4 regions of the Ahrensia sp. 13_GOM-1096m genome follow, and region 2 is predicted to be linked to each of the others. Evidence: predicted binding sites of a transcription regulator. Region 2 holds the regulator's gene; each other region holds the start of a gene.

Region 1 (3,179 bases), on a different contig from region 2:
TAAGTGGCCCTTTTGCCCATGACCTTACGAATGATGTTAATGGCGAGAATTTAGTTATCAATGCGCGTGACCATGTGCGCCTTGGTGCCATTAAAGCAGGTGTTTCGGTCCCTGCAGTCCACATTAGCCTTGAAAAACGCCTTCCCATTGCCTCTGGCCTTGGCGGTGGTTCATCTGATGCTGCGGCTGCCCTAACGCTTTTGCACAAGCATTGGAAGGTTCCATTTGATCCCGATCATAGTGGTCCGGCCGCCCTATCCCAAAAATTGGGTGCTGATGTTCCAATGTGCATGCTTAAAAAACCAGTGCATGTCACAGGCATTGGCGAGAAAGTTTCTATTTTGAAAAACTTTCCAAAACTCAATCTGGTTCTAGTCAATTGTGGGCAACAAATATCGACCCCAGACGTTTTTTCCGCTCTGAAAACCAAAAATAATTCAGCAATCTTTGACCTTCCAGACGATGCAGAAGAAATCGTGCCATTTCTGAAAGATCGCACACGCAATGATCTTGAAGAAGCAGCTATCGATCTATGCCCCGATATTCAAAAATCGCTCCACCTGCTTTATAGCGAAGGCGCAATTCTAGCGCGCATGAGCGGTTCAGGCGCGACTTGCTTCGGTATTTTCGATACTGCGCTTGCTGCAAGAACTGCCGCTCAAGCAATCAATGATGCAGAACCTAAATGGTGGGTAAAAGCAACACGAACGACTTCTTCATCATAGGAAATTGACATGAGCAGAATTGATGAGACGCGCCCGTTTATTCCGGTCAGCATCGCTGTTCTCACTGTATCAGATACGCGACTTATCGAAGAAGACAAATCTGGCAATACACTTATCTTGCGTATTGAAAAAGCAGGCCACAAATTAGCTGCCCGCGCTATCTGCCGCGATGAAACAGGGGACATTGCCAAGCAAGTTACTGAATGGTCCAAACGCGAAGACATTGATGTGGTAATCACAACCGGCGGCACAGGCTTTACGGGCCGTGATGTTACGCCTGAAGCGCTTGAGCCATTATTTGAAAAACGCATGGATGGATTTTCTGTTCTTTTTCATCAATTATCAGCGGAGAAAATTGGAACATCTACCATTCAATCACGCGCTACAGCTGGCTTAATCAACCAAACTTTCGTGTTTGTGTTGCCCGGCTCTCCCGGCGCTTGCAAAGATGCTTGGGACGGCATTTTGAACAGACAGTTAGACTACAGGCATATGCCGTGTAACTTCGTGGAAATCATGCCACGCTTAGATGAACACCTTAAACGGGGCGGCAATAAATCCGCTTAGATTAAGCTCGTATTATTTTCGCGCGTAACCGTTTGACCGCAAGTCCGCGCATCAGTTCAGCCGCTGTTTCCTGAGATTTGAAATTAGCGCGTGCTTGCCGCTTCGATATTAATAAACCACATGCAAGCGGGCTTTTAAAAACGCGCGGCTTTAAAAACCTTTGCCAAAATGGGCGGGCATTGCTTACAGTGAGTTGAAATGATGCCGCGCCACCGTCGGCATTCGCATGTGCGCTGACAATATCGGCCCAGCCAGCCGCAAGCGTTGCTCCGGCCTCCATGAACAATAGCCAGTCACCGCGTGCATCTGAACAAACCGCTTGAAAGTTCTTGTTCTCAACAAGATTGCAACCAGCTTCTTCAGCCAAATGACGTGTCATATCATCAAGCGCGTCATGCAGCACAATAACCTCCTGCACAAAGCCTTCCAACGCATAGGAGATAAGGTTCTCTAGCGTTTTGGCGAGTTGCTGGGTGCCGTTCTCTTCAACTGTCACAATTACCGTAATCATATGCATTTCTTAAGCCATGTTTCGCTGCAACGCAAAATGCATTTTGTTCTTGCTCTGTTCTCTTTATGTGATAGGAATATAGTCATCAACAAGCAGAATCGCTTTCACGATTGGAAAAATCATGAAGTACACAATACTGGATTCTATCAAATCAGCAGATAATGCCGCTTTTAGCCGCGCAGGAGAAGCAGGTACAAATCTTGCCAATGGCTTGATCGCGGAAGCAAGCTTACGCGTTCATGAGCGTCGCTCACGCGGGCGTGGTTCTGCGATGAACCCAACAGGGCGTTTCGAAGCTTTTACCCGCACAGAGATTGATGATGGCTGGCAGACAATTGATGAGCTACCGCCCTTTAAAACAGAAGTGACTGTTGAGCGCGCGCGCACCATTATTACTAAAAACACATCGCCTGATATTTCCTTTGATAAGTCGATCAATCCTTATCGTGGATGCGAACACGGCTGTGTGTATTGCTTTGCTCGGCCAACACATGCCTATCAAGGCTTGTCTGCAGGGCTCGACTTTGAAAGCAAGCTATTTGCCAAGCCTGACGCGGCTAAATTGCTTGAACGCGAGATTACGCGCCCTGGTTATAAGGTTAAGCCGATAGCCATCGGCACAAACACTGATCCTTATCAGCCCATTGAACGTGATTGGCTGATCATGCGCTCCATTTTGGAAGTGTTAGAGAAATATAATCATCCTGTTGGCATTGTTACCAAGTCTGCCCTTGTGACACGGGATATCGATATTCTGGCTCGGATGGCAAAAAAGGGACTTGCTAAAGTTGCTTTATCCATCACCACGCTTGATCGAACTTTGGCACGCACAATGGAGCCGCGCTGTTCGACGCCATCCAAGCGCCTTGAAGCAATCAAGCAATTAACAGATGCGGGTATTCCGACATCTGTGATGGTTGCGCCCATTATTCCAGGTCTTAATGACTATGAACTAGAGCGGATTTTGGACAGCGCTTTTGCTGCTGGTGCGCGTGAAGCAGGTTATGTCTTGCTGCGCCTACCTTTGGAGGTTGCGCCGGTCTTTAAGGAATGGCTTCTGCGCCATTACCCTGAGCGTTATCGCCATGTGATGTCGCTTATTCGCTCTATGCGCGGTGGAAAAGATTATGACGCTGACTGGCGCAAACGTATGCGCGGTACGGGACCTTATGCTTGGCAAATATCGAGGCGTGTTGAGATGACTTGCAAGCGCCTTGGTATGAATACCAATCGCCTTAAGCTAAACGCCGATCTTTTTATCAACCCAAAGCCAGACCAAGAGCAATTGGAGCTTTTGTAAATTTACCCCTTCACAGCATTTTTCTCCCCCATGAAGAGTGCTGTGTGGTCGTTGTTCAGTTTTTGTTATCTGCGAT
Region 2 (3,179 bases):
TGGCCGGTGCAAGCGTCGCCACGCAGCGATCTTTTATCATGCTGGCTGTGATGTTGGGCGCACTATTGTCTGACAGGTCGGCCCTCACAATGCGCAATCTGGCAATTGCCGCAATCATTGTGATTCTTATCGCGCCGGAAGCTGTGCTGGGGCCAAGCTTTCAGATGTCATTTGCAGCAACATTGGCTTTGATAGGCGTTTATGCCTGGTGGACAAGCCACCGAGCAGGCAGGGAATTTGTTGAGAGCCAAAGCGTGGCCGCAAACATAACGCGTACATCAGCAGGATTTTTAACGGGTTTATCTGTGACATCTATGGTTGCAGGCACTGCGACGGGGATATTTGCAGCATATCATTTTCAGCGCATTGCCATGCTTGGATTGCTGGGAAACCTATTGGCCATGCCGATTGTGTCTTTAATCACAATGCCGCTTGCCATTATTGCCACATTGCTCATTCCATTTGGGCTGGATGGTTATGTTTATAGGGCGATGAACTGGTCTGTAAAAATTGTCATCGAAATCGCCCAAATAGTCTCCGACATCACACCGGATGGTTCTACCGGCGCATTGTCGCCAGCAGCTCTCATTTGGTTGAGCGCGACAATTCTGATTATCTGTTTGTTGCGTTCGCAGCTTCGATATTTGGGGCTATTGTGCCTGATACCGGCCTATATGGCACAATCAACGCTTGAAATACCGCAGCTGATTATTTCTGAGGACGCAAAACAAGTTGCAATCATTGATGAAGAAGGCGGAGCGTTAAAGGTAAACCGTAAACGCCCCAGCGCATTTATTATAGAGCAATGGCAAGCCGCCTATAAAGCAAAAACACTAAAACTGCCGGATAAAGGCGAAGGCAGCTTTATGTGCCAAAGCAAGCAAAGATGCGATTATGAAGGGCAGGTCAATGGCCACGGCTACACTGTAACCTATCTCACTGAGGCACCGAATAAGGCGCAATGGGCATCGGTCTGCAGGCAAGAGGGCATTATAATCGCCGCATTCGCACCCTTTACAGCGACATGTAAAAACCAGCAGAGTATTATCATCACAGCACAGCAATTAGCACTCAACGGCAGTGCCGAGATATATATCCTTAAACCCCATGAAACGGATAATAATAAGCTGCGATATCAAACGGTCTTTGCACAAGGAGATGCGGCGCGTCCTTGGCAGTCACACCGCAAATATTCACGTTCAGCCCGAAATCTCGGGCCTTATCAACGCGATTAATCAGTAATTACGTACCAAACCAACCAAGCGGCCTTGAACCTGAACACGGTCCGGCCCAAAAATACGTGTTTCATAGGCAGGGTTGGCAGCTTCCAAGGCAATGGATGCACCTTTGCGGCGGAAGCGCTTCAACGTTGCTTCTTCATCATCAACCAGAGCCACAACAATATCGCCCATATTGGCAACATCAGTGCGGCGAATAATGACTGTATCACCATCCAGAATACCGGCATTGATCATGGAATCGCCTTCCACCTCAAGCGCGTAATGCTCGCCCTTGCCAATCATATCCGGTGGCATCTGAATAGAACGTGTTTGGTGCTGAATAGCAGAAATGGGAACACCAGCAGCAATTTTACCCATCATAGGGATGCCGACACTATCATCATTGCTGGCACCATTAAAATGCGCTGGCGATGATTTGACTGGGGTCGGGGCCTTGCCTTTACTGCCTTCAATAACGCTGGGTGAAAATGCTTGGCGTGCGCCATTACCGGGCATCATAGCATCTGGCAGTTTTATAACTTCCAATGCACGGGCACGGTTGGGCAGGCGGCGAATAAAACCGCGTTCCTCAAGAGCCGTAATCAAGCGGTGAATACCGGATTTTGATGCCAGATCCAACGCCTCCTTCATCTCATCAAAGGAAGGCGGAACACCGGTCTCCTTCAGTCGTTCATTAATGAAGACGAGAAGATCAAGTTGCTTACGTGTCAGCATGGCGGTTTCCAGAATCAATAAAACAAATCAAGAACATCTATACGTGTTCTATTTGTGTTCTGCAACCAGTAAGATTTAGTTGAGGCTCATTTGATGACAGGGCAAGTCCTGTGAAAGGAACAATATCTTTTTAAAATCATACATTTGTGAAACTGATTACGCACTTTCGCGCACAACCAAACGCCCCATAAAAGTTTTATCGAGCTGAGAATTTTCTGAACTCTCCAAAACATCAACGAGATAGTTGGCCATATCCATCAATGGTTGGCGGTACGTTGTGAGACGGTAATTCGGGCTCTCGCATTGAGGCACATCATCAAAACCAATCACAGCAATATCATCGGGAACCCGAAGTCCTAAGCGGTGCCGAATGGCATCAATAGCACCAAGGGCAAGCGCATCGTTTTCGCACACAATGATATCGGGCCGTTCATTTTCCGGCTTGTTAGATAATGTTTCAGAGATGATATCAGCGGCAAGGATAGAGTCATATGCAGGAACAGCAACACTATCGCAGGTGACGCCAAACTCTTTGGCCCAAAAATCCAAAAAAGTTTCTTTTCGAGATAGATGTGCAGAGTTCGTGCGAGGACCTGCGAGATAGAAGGGCGTCTTATAGCCTCGATCACGGACATATTCAGCAATTTCTAGCGTGGCCGCGCGGTCATCGACCGATATTGAGATCGTGTCTTTGTTTTCAGAAGAGCGCGCAAAGATAATGAGTTTTTTGAAATGCTGCGCTTTGTGAGCCGCCTCTAAAACCTCGTCATCAAACTGGATACCGATAAGGATCGTTGCATCGACGCGGCGGCGGCGCGCATTCATAAGTGCGGGCTCTGCATCATCTCGGTCCAAGGTGTTAACCAGCATCATATCCCAGCCACGGCCGCGCAACACACGGGTGAGGCGCTCAAGCATGACCAATTTATGTGGGTTTGCAAAATCATCAATTAGGATTGCGACAAGATTGGAATGATCGGACGCAAGCGAAGCAGCTCTAAGGTCTGGAACGTAGCCTAATGTCTCGGCAGCTAAGAGAACCTTCGCTCGTGCTGCCGCTGATATTGAAGCATCTTTTTTAAAAGCGCGATTCACGGTCCACCGTGACACACCAGCGGCGGTCGCAACATCATCAGCGGTAACATACCCAGTCGAAGGCGACGATTTCAAACCAATAACTCCATTTTCCGATTTCATGTGTCTACGTCGAAATGACCATTTTTC
Region 3 (3,179 bases), on a different contig from region 2:
ATGTTCCATCAGAGGAAATTGCCAGATCGCCATTGGGCGCTGCACCAAAGCGCTCTGCGCGCGTTTCAAACTCACTGGCCAATGCTTTTGCAGAAGCCGCGCGGATTGCTTTTGCATCCTCGCCTTCTGCCGTGGTATCGGCTGTAAACCGAAATCCATCCAATTGACCTACGTGGTGACCTTCTACAGTGACGTCACCGGCTGCGCTGATTTCAGCATCCATCTCGTTGTTCTCTCTTAGTCGCTTCATGAGCACGCTTGTCCTGCGATCAACAAACCGTTTCGTCAACCTTTCGTGGAGCGCATCGGAGAGTTTGTCTTCGATTTCGCGTGTTTTTTCTTGCCAGTGTAGCGGATCGGCAAGCCATTTAGGCCTGTTTGACACATATGTCCATGTTCGGATCTGTGCGATCCGGTGGGATATTGAGTCAATTTCACCATCTGTACGGTCGGCTCGCTTGACCTGCTGGGCCATATAATCTTCGTTCACATGACCTGTTTTGATTAAATCCTCATAAATTGAGGAAATGATGTCGGCATGTTGTGCGGGTGCAATTTTGCGATAATCCGGCAGTGAACAGGTTTCCCACAGCGTTTCGACATCTTTTGCTGATTTGCAAATATCAACCACCGATACGTCGCGTAATAGAAATTCAAGGGCACGCTGATCGACCGCCGGTAGTGCCCGTGTGAGGCCTTGTACTTTCGGCAATGTATCAAGCGACGCTTTGAGCGCATCAATTGAAGAAAAATCAAAATTGCGGGTGCGCCATTGTAATACGCTCAGCGCTGCAAATTGATGGGTTTCAATACGTTCAACCAATTCTTCGTCCAGTGGTGCAACCTGACCGGAAACACCGAAGGTGCCATCGCGCAGATGACGTCCGGCACGTCCGGCGATTTGTCCCATTTCCGCTGGATTGAGATCGCGAAACTGGTGGCCGTCAAATTTGCGCGTTTGGGCAAAGGCGACATGGTCGACATCTAAATTAAGGCCCATGCCAATGGCATCGGTTGCGACAAGGTAATCAACATCGCCGTTTTGGTAGAGTTCAACCTGCGCATTGCGTGTGCGCGGCGATAAGGAGCCCATCACAACGGCGGCCCCGCCGCGCTGCCTGCGGATTAGCTCGGCAATGGCGTAAACTTCGTCGGCTGAAAATGCCACAATGGCTGATCGGCGCGGTAGCCGCGTGATCTTTTTAGAGCCTGCATAGGCCAAATGTGACATGCGCGGGCGGGTGATGATGGAAAGGCCTGGCAATAGTTTTTGCAAGATGGGCGCTGCGGTTGCTGCGCCTAGCAGCAATGTTTCTTCAATGCCGCGAATATTTAATATGCGGTCGGTAAAAATATGGCCGCGCTCGAAATCTCCGGCAAGTTGTACTTCATCAATGGCAACAAATTCGACTTTCGCATCGCGCGGCATGGCTTCAACGGTACAAACGGAATAGCGCGCGCCTTTGGGGACGATTTTTTCTTCGCCCGTAACCAGAGCTACATTATCAATGCCGACCTTCTCGCAAACGCGGGCGTAAACTTCGCGTGCAAGCAAGCGCAAAGGCAGGCCGATAATGCCTGTTCTGTGCGTGCACATGCGCTCGATAGCGAGGTGGGTTTTGCCGGTATTGGTTGGCCCCAAAACGGCCTGGACGCTATGTCCAGAAAAAACGACCGATTCTTGAGGGCGATACATGGGAAATCCGTGGGTAGGCACGATTAAAAGCAACTGCCTCATTAGCATGGTTTTGGCATGATAAAAGGTTGATGCACGATAAAAGATGCTCAAATTGCGAATGAAAATCGACTTTTGTTAAGTTTTGGAACCATTGTGGAACGAATCGCTGACGAATCGGCAAGGAATCATAATTCTTGTTTTGTTCATGGCTATATAGTGCGGGTTTTCAGATCAAGCCTCTATATGTTGATCGGCGGAATCGTCTTATCGCTAAAAATGGCATTGTCCCGTTAAGGAACGTAAACAAAACCTCAATGGCTTATTTACGGTGCGTTAAGGTCTTAAAATTGAATTGCCCTGTAAAGGTTTTGTTAACCATAAATCGTTGATTTGCCTCGATTTTTGTTAACTTTCAGAACGTGGGTAGAACGAATCGGGGTCGAATCAGCCTTTAAACGATCTTCCTGTTTTGTTCTTACGACATGTAGTGCCAAGCGCAGTGCGCCAGGTACTATTGAGAGTGCTGAAAGCCAGAAGTGGAGACTGACTTGGCCGTTTTTGTTAACTTTTCGCGCTTTTAAAGCGCTGATACCGCATCAATCAGCTTGAAAGCATCGGGGCTCGCCCATTCGGCTGGACCATTCATATTGGCAACAACGCGGCTGTTCTCATCCAAAAGGAGCGTTACGGGCAAACCAAGTGCCAGCGACTTCTTCTTGAGCGCATTGAAAACGTTGATTGAAGGGTCATGATAGAAGCCAAGATTCGTGAGCCCGATTTCATCAAAAAAGGCACGGGGCTTTTCTTCGCCGCCGCCATCAACTGAAATGGCGATGACTTCGAATTTATCGCCGCCTTTGGCTTTTTGAAGGGCGTCTAGGGCCGGCATTTCGTGCCGACAAGGTGCGCACCATGTTGCCCAAAGATTGACCAATCGGTATTTGCCATTGGCATCTGACATTTTCATTGGCTTGCCATCTGGTCCATTAAATGTGAGCTCAGACAGGTCGTCAGCGTTGTCGCGAATGGCCATTGCGGCGATATCACCGACCAAAAGGGGCGCTATTTTGGCCTTTAGTGCGTCAGACAAGCCGCTAGAGGCATTGCCAGATGTGTCACTACACCCGTATATGCCAAGCGTGCCGATTGTCAGCGCGGAAACGCCAAGCGACAAAGCACCGCGTCTTGTAATCAATTTGCTGTCAGGGTTAGTCCGTTTCATGTCTCAATCTTCCAATTCCAAATCCGACAAAACCAAGCTTGATAAATCAAACTCGATGTGGGGCGGCCGTTTTGCGTCTGGCCCTGCTGCGATTATGGAAGAGATCAATGCTTCCATTGGTTTTGATAAAAAGCTCTACGCGCAGGATATTGCCGGTTCAATCGCACATGCGACCATGCTGGCGGAATGTGACATAATCACGGTGGAAGATCGCGACAAGATTATTCACGGATTGAACACGATCTTGTCAGAGATCGAAGCGGGCAAATTCGAATTTTC
Region 4 (3,179 bases), on a different contig from region 2:
TGGGCCAGCGGAGGCAGTCTTTCGCTTTTCGAGTTGCCGCGCCAAACGCTTTGCCTGTTTGGGTAAATCGTTCAGCGCTTCTTGCAGTGCAGCAAGGCGCTGGCACAGATGTTTTGCGGTCAATTCACGCGGTGGTTTGGCTGTATAAAACAAAGGAGTGGACACGCCAATCACGCTGATGCGCGGCATGAATTTGGATGTCTGTTTTGGCTTTTGAAATTCGATCAAGCGCTTGCGCGGATCGAACAGTTTGAAGCGTGGCGTCTTAGCTGTGGGCTTAAACGCTGCAAAATTGGGTAGCCTATTGCTCTGCGCAATTGGCGCTGGTTTGCGTGGTGCCTCTTTATAAAGCCTTGCCGCAATAACGATGAGCCGCCGCGCCGCGCTTTCTGCCGGACGCAGCACACGCAAAATAGCACTACGGCTTTGGCGCGATAGGTGCGGCGTTGTCATTGCGAGCAATGTGCCAAGCACACGCAGCAATGCATCACGATTAAGATTGATTGCCGCCTGCCAGTTCATACCACCCTCATTGTTTGGAACGTATTATGGGGGCGGGTTAGTGGGGGTGGATAAGTTGGCGTGCTTTTTCCTCTCCCGCAGGCGGGAGAGGGATGTGAGGCTTCGCGCATTTGCGCGTTAGCCACAGCTGGGTGAGGGGAATTGGATGCGGCCCCTCATCCGTCTACTCGTTATCACTCGTATCCACCTTCTCCCGCGGGCGGGAGAAGGAAAGGTGGCTAGCTGCCGTGTTTTGCGCGCTTTGTATAAGTAGTTAGGGTCGGGCGTGTGGCGGTGGATAAGTTGGTGAAATTATTCCTCGCCGCCATCAGCATCTAGGAATTTACGCCGGTTTTCGGCGAATATTTTATACTCAGATGTTACATGAGAGTCGGCTACTTTTTTGGAAATTTTACCGGCATGATTGAGCAATGGGCGCTCGTTATTTTTAATGAATTTGTCCAATGCGGCTTCAGCATCGGACATTTTAACGAGACGCTGCAAATCGGTTTCTTGCTCAAAGTAATCAAGAAGCATGTTTGTGAAACGGTTCAGGTCTCTAATTTCAGCTTCACCTAAAAAGTTTTTGGCAGTGTTGCAGTCACTTGAGAGCGGTTTTACGCCTTTCCATGTTGTTAAACCCATATTGGGTTTTCGGTGATCGGCACGATTCACACGAATTTCAGCGCCCGTCATTGATGTAACTGCGTAATGTAGCTTGTTTTGTACGGTCGCAAAAAACTGATTTTTAGCTTTATCATCATACATTTCATAGTCGCTGCAAAGAGCGCAAATTGCACGAACCTCTTTGTAAACATTGGCTTCAGAAGCGCGAATATCGCGAATGATTTCGCGAAGTTCTTTAAAGTGGTCGTGATTGTCAGGGTCTTTTAAACGTTCGGCATCAACAACAAATCCTTTGGTGGCGAACTGAACAAGTTTTTGAGTTGCCCATTTTCTAAATAATGTTGCTTGGCCACTTGCTACTCTGTAGCCAACTGAAATTACCATATCTAAGCTGTAAAGTGTTACTGGCTTAGTTGAGTTTGCAAATTGCATTTTTTGCAAATTGCCCTCTATATCGAGTTCCCCATCATCCAGTACGTTGGAAATATGTCGTGAAACGACAGAAATATCTCGACCAAATAAGTTCGCAATTTGAGCTTGTGTCATCCAAAGGCCACTACCTTCATAACGTAGTTGAACCTGAGCACCTTTGTCAGTGCTGTAAATAAGAAAACGGTCACCGGTCGTATGATCTTCAGTTAGACGCACGGGTTCTTGCTCGAAATCATTCTTGTTTGTGAGCTTGCTTAGAATTTGATCAGGATCTCGGTTGGGCATCGATAATATCTCAGATAAAAATAAAATCCTAAAACAAATCTCCGTTTATGCCAAGGCTTAAGTTCTCTCTTTGTTCTCGAGTGAGTTGACGTAAGAGAGTCTTGATAGAAATCTACATTTTGAATGTGTGGCGAAAGTTCCCCTCACCCAGCTGCAACTAACATCCGCGATGCGGATGAAGTTTCGCATCCCTCTCCCGCAAGCGGGAGAGGGAAAGGTGGCCCACCCTCCGTCATCCTAGGCCTTGAGCCTAGGATCCATTCCGTGAAGGTCGCTATGCAAGCTACGCCTTCTATATGCTATTACTTTTGTAGCTTCTTGACACCTTTATGATCTAATTCCACAGCTGCACCATCGGGACCTATTTTAACACGGGCGGCAGAGCCGAGAATTGCAGATGCAAGATCATCTGCATTTGATTGGCCTTCTTCCGCACGTGCATCCCAATCAAACAATCTACGAGTAAAGCTATCTAACAGAGCAACAGGTATATCTTTTTCAGGGGATTCTTTTTGCCATTCAAGCACAGTTTCTGTTACCCAGCTCGCTCTATCGATATCAATGCGCGTTGTTGCTAATGCTTTTTCGTACTCGCCCTGAATATGAGTCCAAGAAGTTTCCCATCGTATATAAAAGGCTAGAAACGCCAGCGCTGCAAAGCCAGTCACTGTAGATTTTGCATACGCTAGCCATAAATCAGTGCCGCTTAGCGAGCCGACTCCAATCGTTGGCATTATTGAAACAGCTGACAGCAACATTAAAAAACCTATGCCAACGAAGAAAGCCATACGAACCGGAGTCCGCTGGCCAACTGTCGATTTAGAAAATAGGCTCTTTTTAAGGGCGTTATCTATGTCAGCCTTAATGTCTTGACGAATTTCTCTTCGTGCATGTGTATTTGATCTATCGTCTAGTGCTTTTTTAGCTTTTTCTAACTCTTTACGTTGTTGATCAACTTCAGCTTCGAATTGCTTTTTCTTTTCCTCAACTTCTGTACGTAGAGTTTCAATAGTTTGTTGATGAGACTCGCGTAGTTCTTCGTTTTTCGTTTGAAAGCTCGATTGTAGTTCGTTGAACTTATCAACAGAACCAGCTAGAGCGGCTTCCATTTGAGCAAAGTGGCTTATTGGGTCAAAATCAGATACACTTTCATTTGCTTTCGATGGCGGCATTCCAAAGCGTTTTGAAATTTCAATTTGCACTTGGCGCATTAAATCCCAATTCGTTGCACCTTGCGAATTGTGGTGATAATCTAACTTATTGAGTGGTGTTATTGAATTGTGGTTTCTTTGAAGTGTAGCCGAGAAAGAATCCAAACTGATTGTCAAACTTGC

The links. The regulator LexA, encoded in region 2, represses DNA repair genes until DNA is damaged. The targets are predictions, from matches to a motif close to TGTTCNNNNTGTGTTCNG.
Region 1: the regulator LexA is predicted to act here: its motif matches at 1,848-1,865, upstream of N530_RS0107430 (PA0069 family radical SAM protein).
Region 3: the regulator LexA is predicted to act here: its motif matches at 1,868-1,885, upstream of N530_RS0111770 (helicase-related protein).
Region 4: the regulator LexA is predicted to act here: its motif matches at 1,906-1,923, upstream of rhuM (RhuM family protein).

Annotation. Positions count from the first base shown of each region.
Region 1 is NZ_JIAX01000010.1:253,382-256,560, forward strand. Features, by position in the region: gene N530_RS0107415 (4-(cytidine 5'-diphospho)-2-C-methyl-D-erythritol kinase) at 1-725, shown strand, start outside; gene moaB (molybdenum cofactor biosynthesis protein B) at 735-1,292, shown strand; gene N530_RS0107425 (hypothetical protein) at 1,294-1,803, opposite strand; gene N530_RS0107430 (PA0069 family radical SAM protein) at 1,925-3,103, shown strand.
Region 2 is NZ_JIAX01000009.1:57,639-60,817, reverse strand. Features, by position in the region: gene N530_RS17395 (ComEC/Rec2 family competence protein) at 1-1,235, shown strand, start outside; gene lexA (transcriptional repressor LexA) at 1,236-1,955, opposite strand; gene N530_RS0104145 (LacI family DNA-binding transcriptional regulator) at 2,112-3,152, opposite strand.
Region 3 is NZ_JIAX01000013.1:165,143-168,321, forward strand. Features, by position in the region: gene N530_RS0111770 (helicase-related protein) at 1-1,696, opposite strand, end outside; gene N530_RS0111775 (TlpA disulfide reductase family protein) at 2,256-2,900, opposite strand; gene argH (argininosuccinate lyase) at 2,899-3,179, shown strand, end outside.
Region 4 is NZ_JIAX01000011.1:12,618-15,796, reverse strand. Features, by position in the region: gene N530_RS0107840 (hypothetical protein) at 1-522, opposite strand, end outside; gene rhuM (RhuM family protein) at 814-1,845, opposite strand; gene N530_RS0107830 (hypothetical protein) at 2,148-3,179, opposite strand, start outside.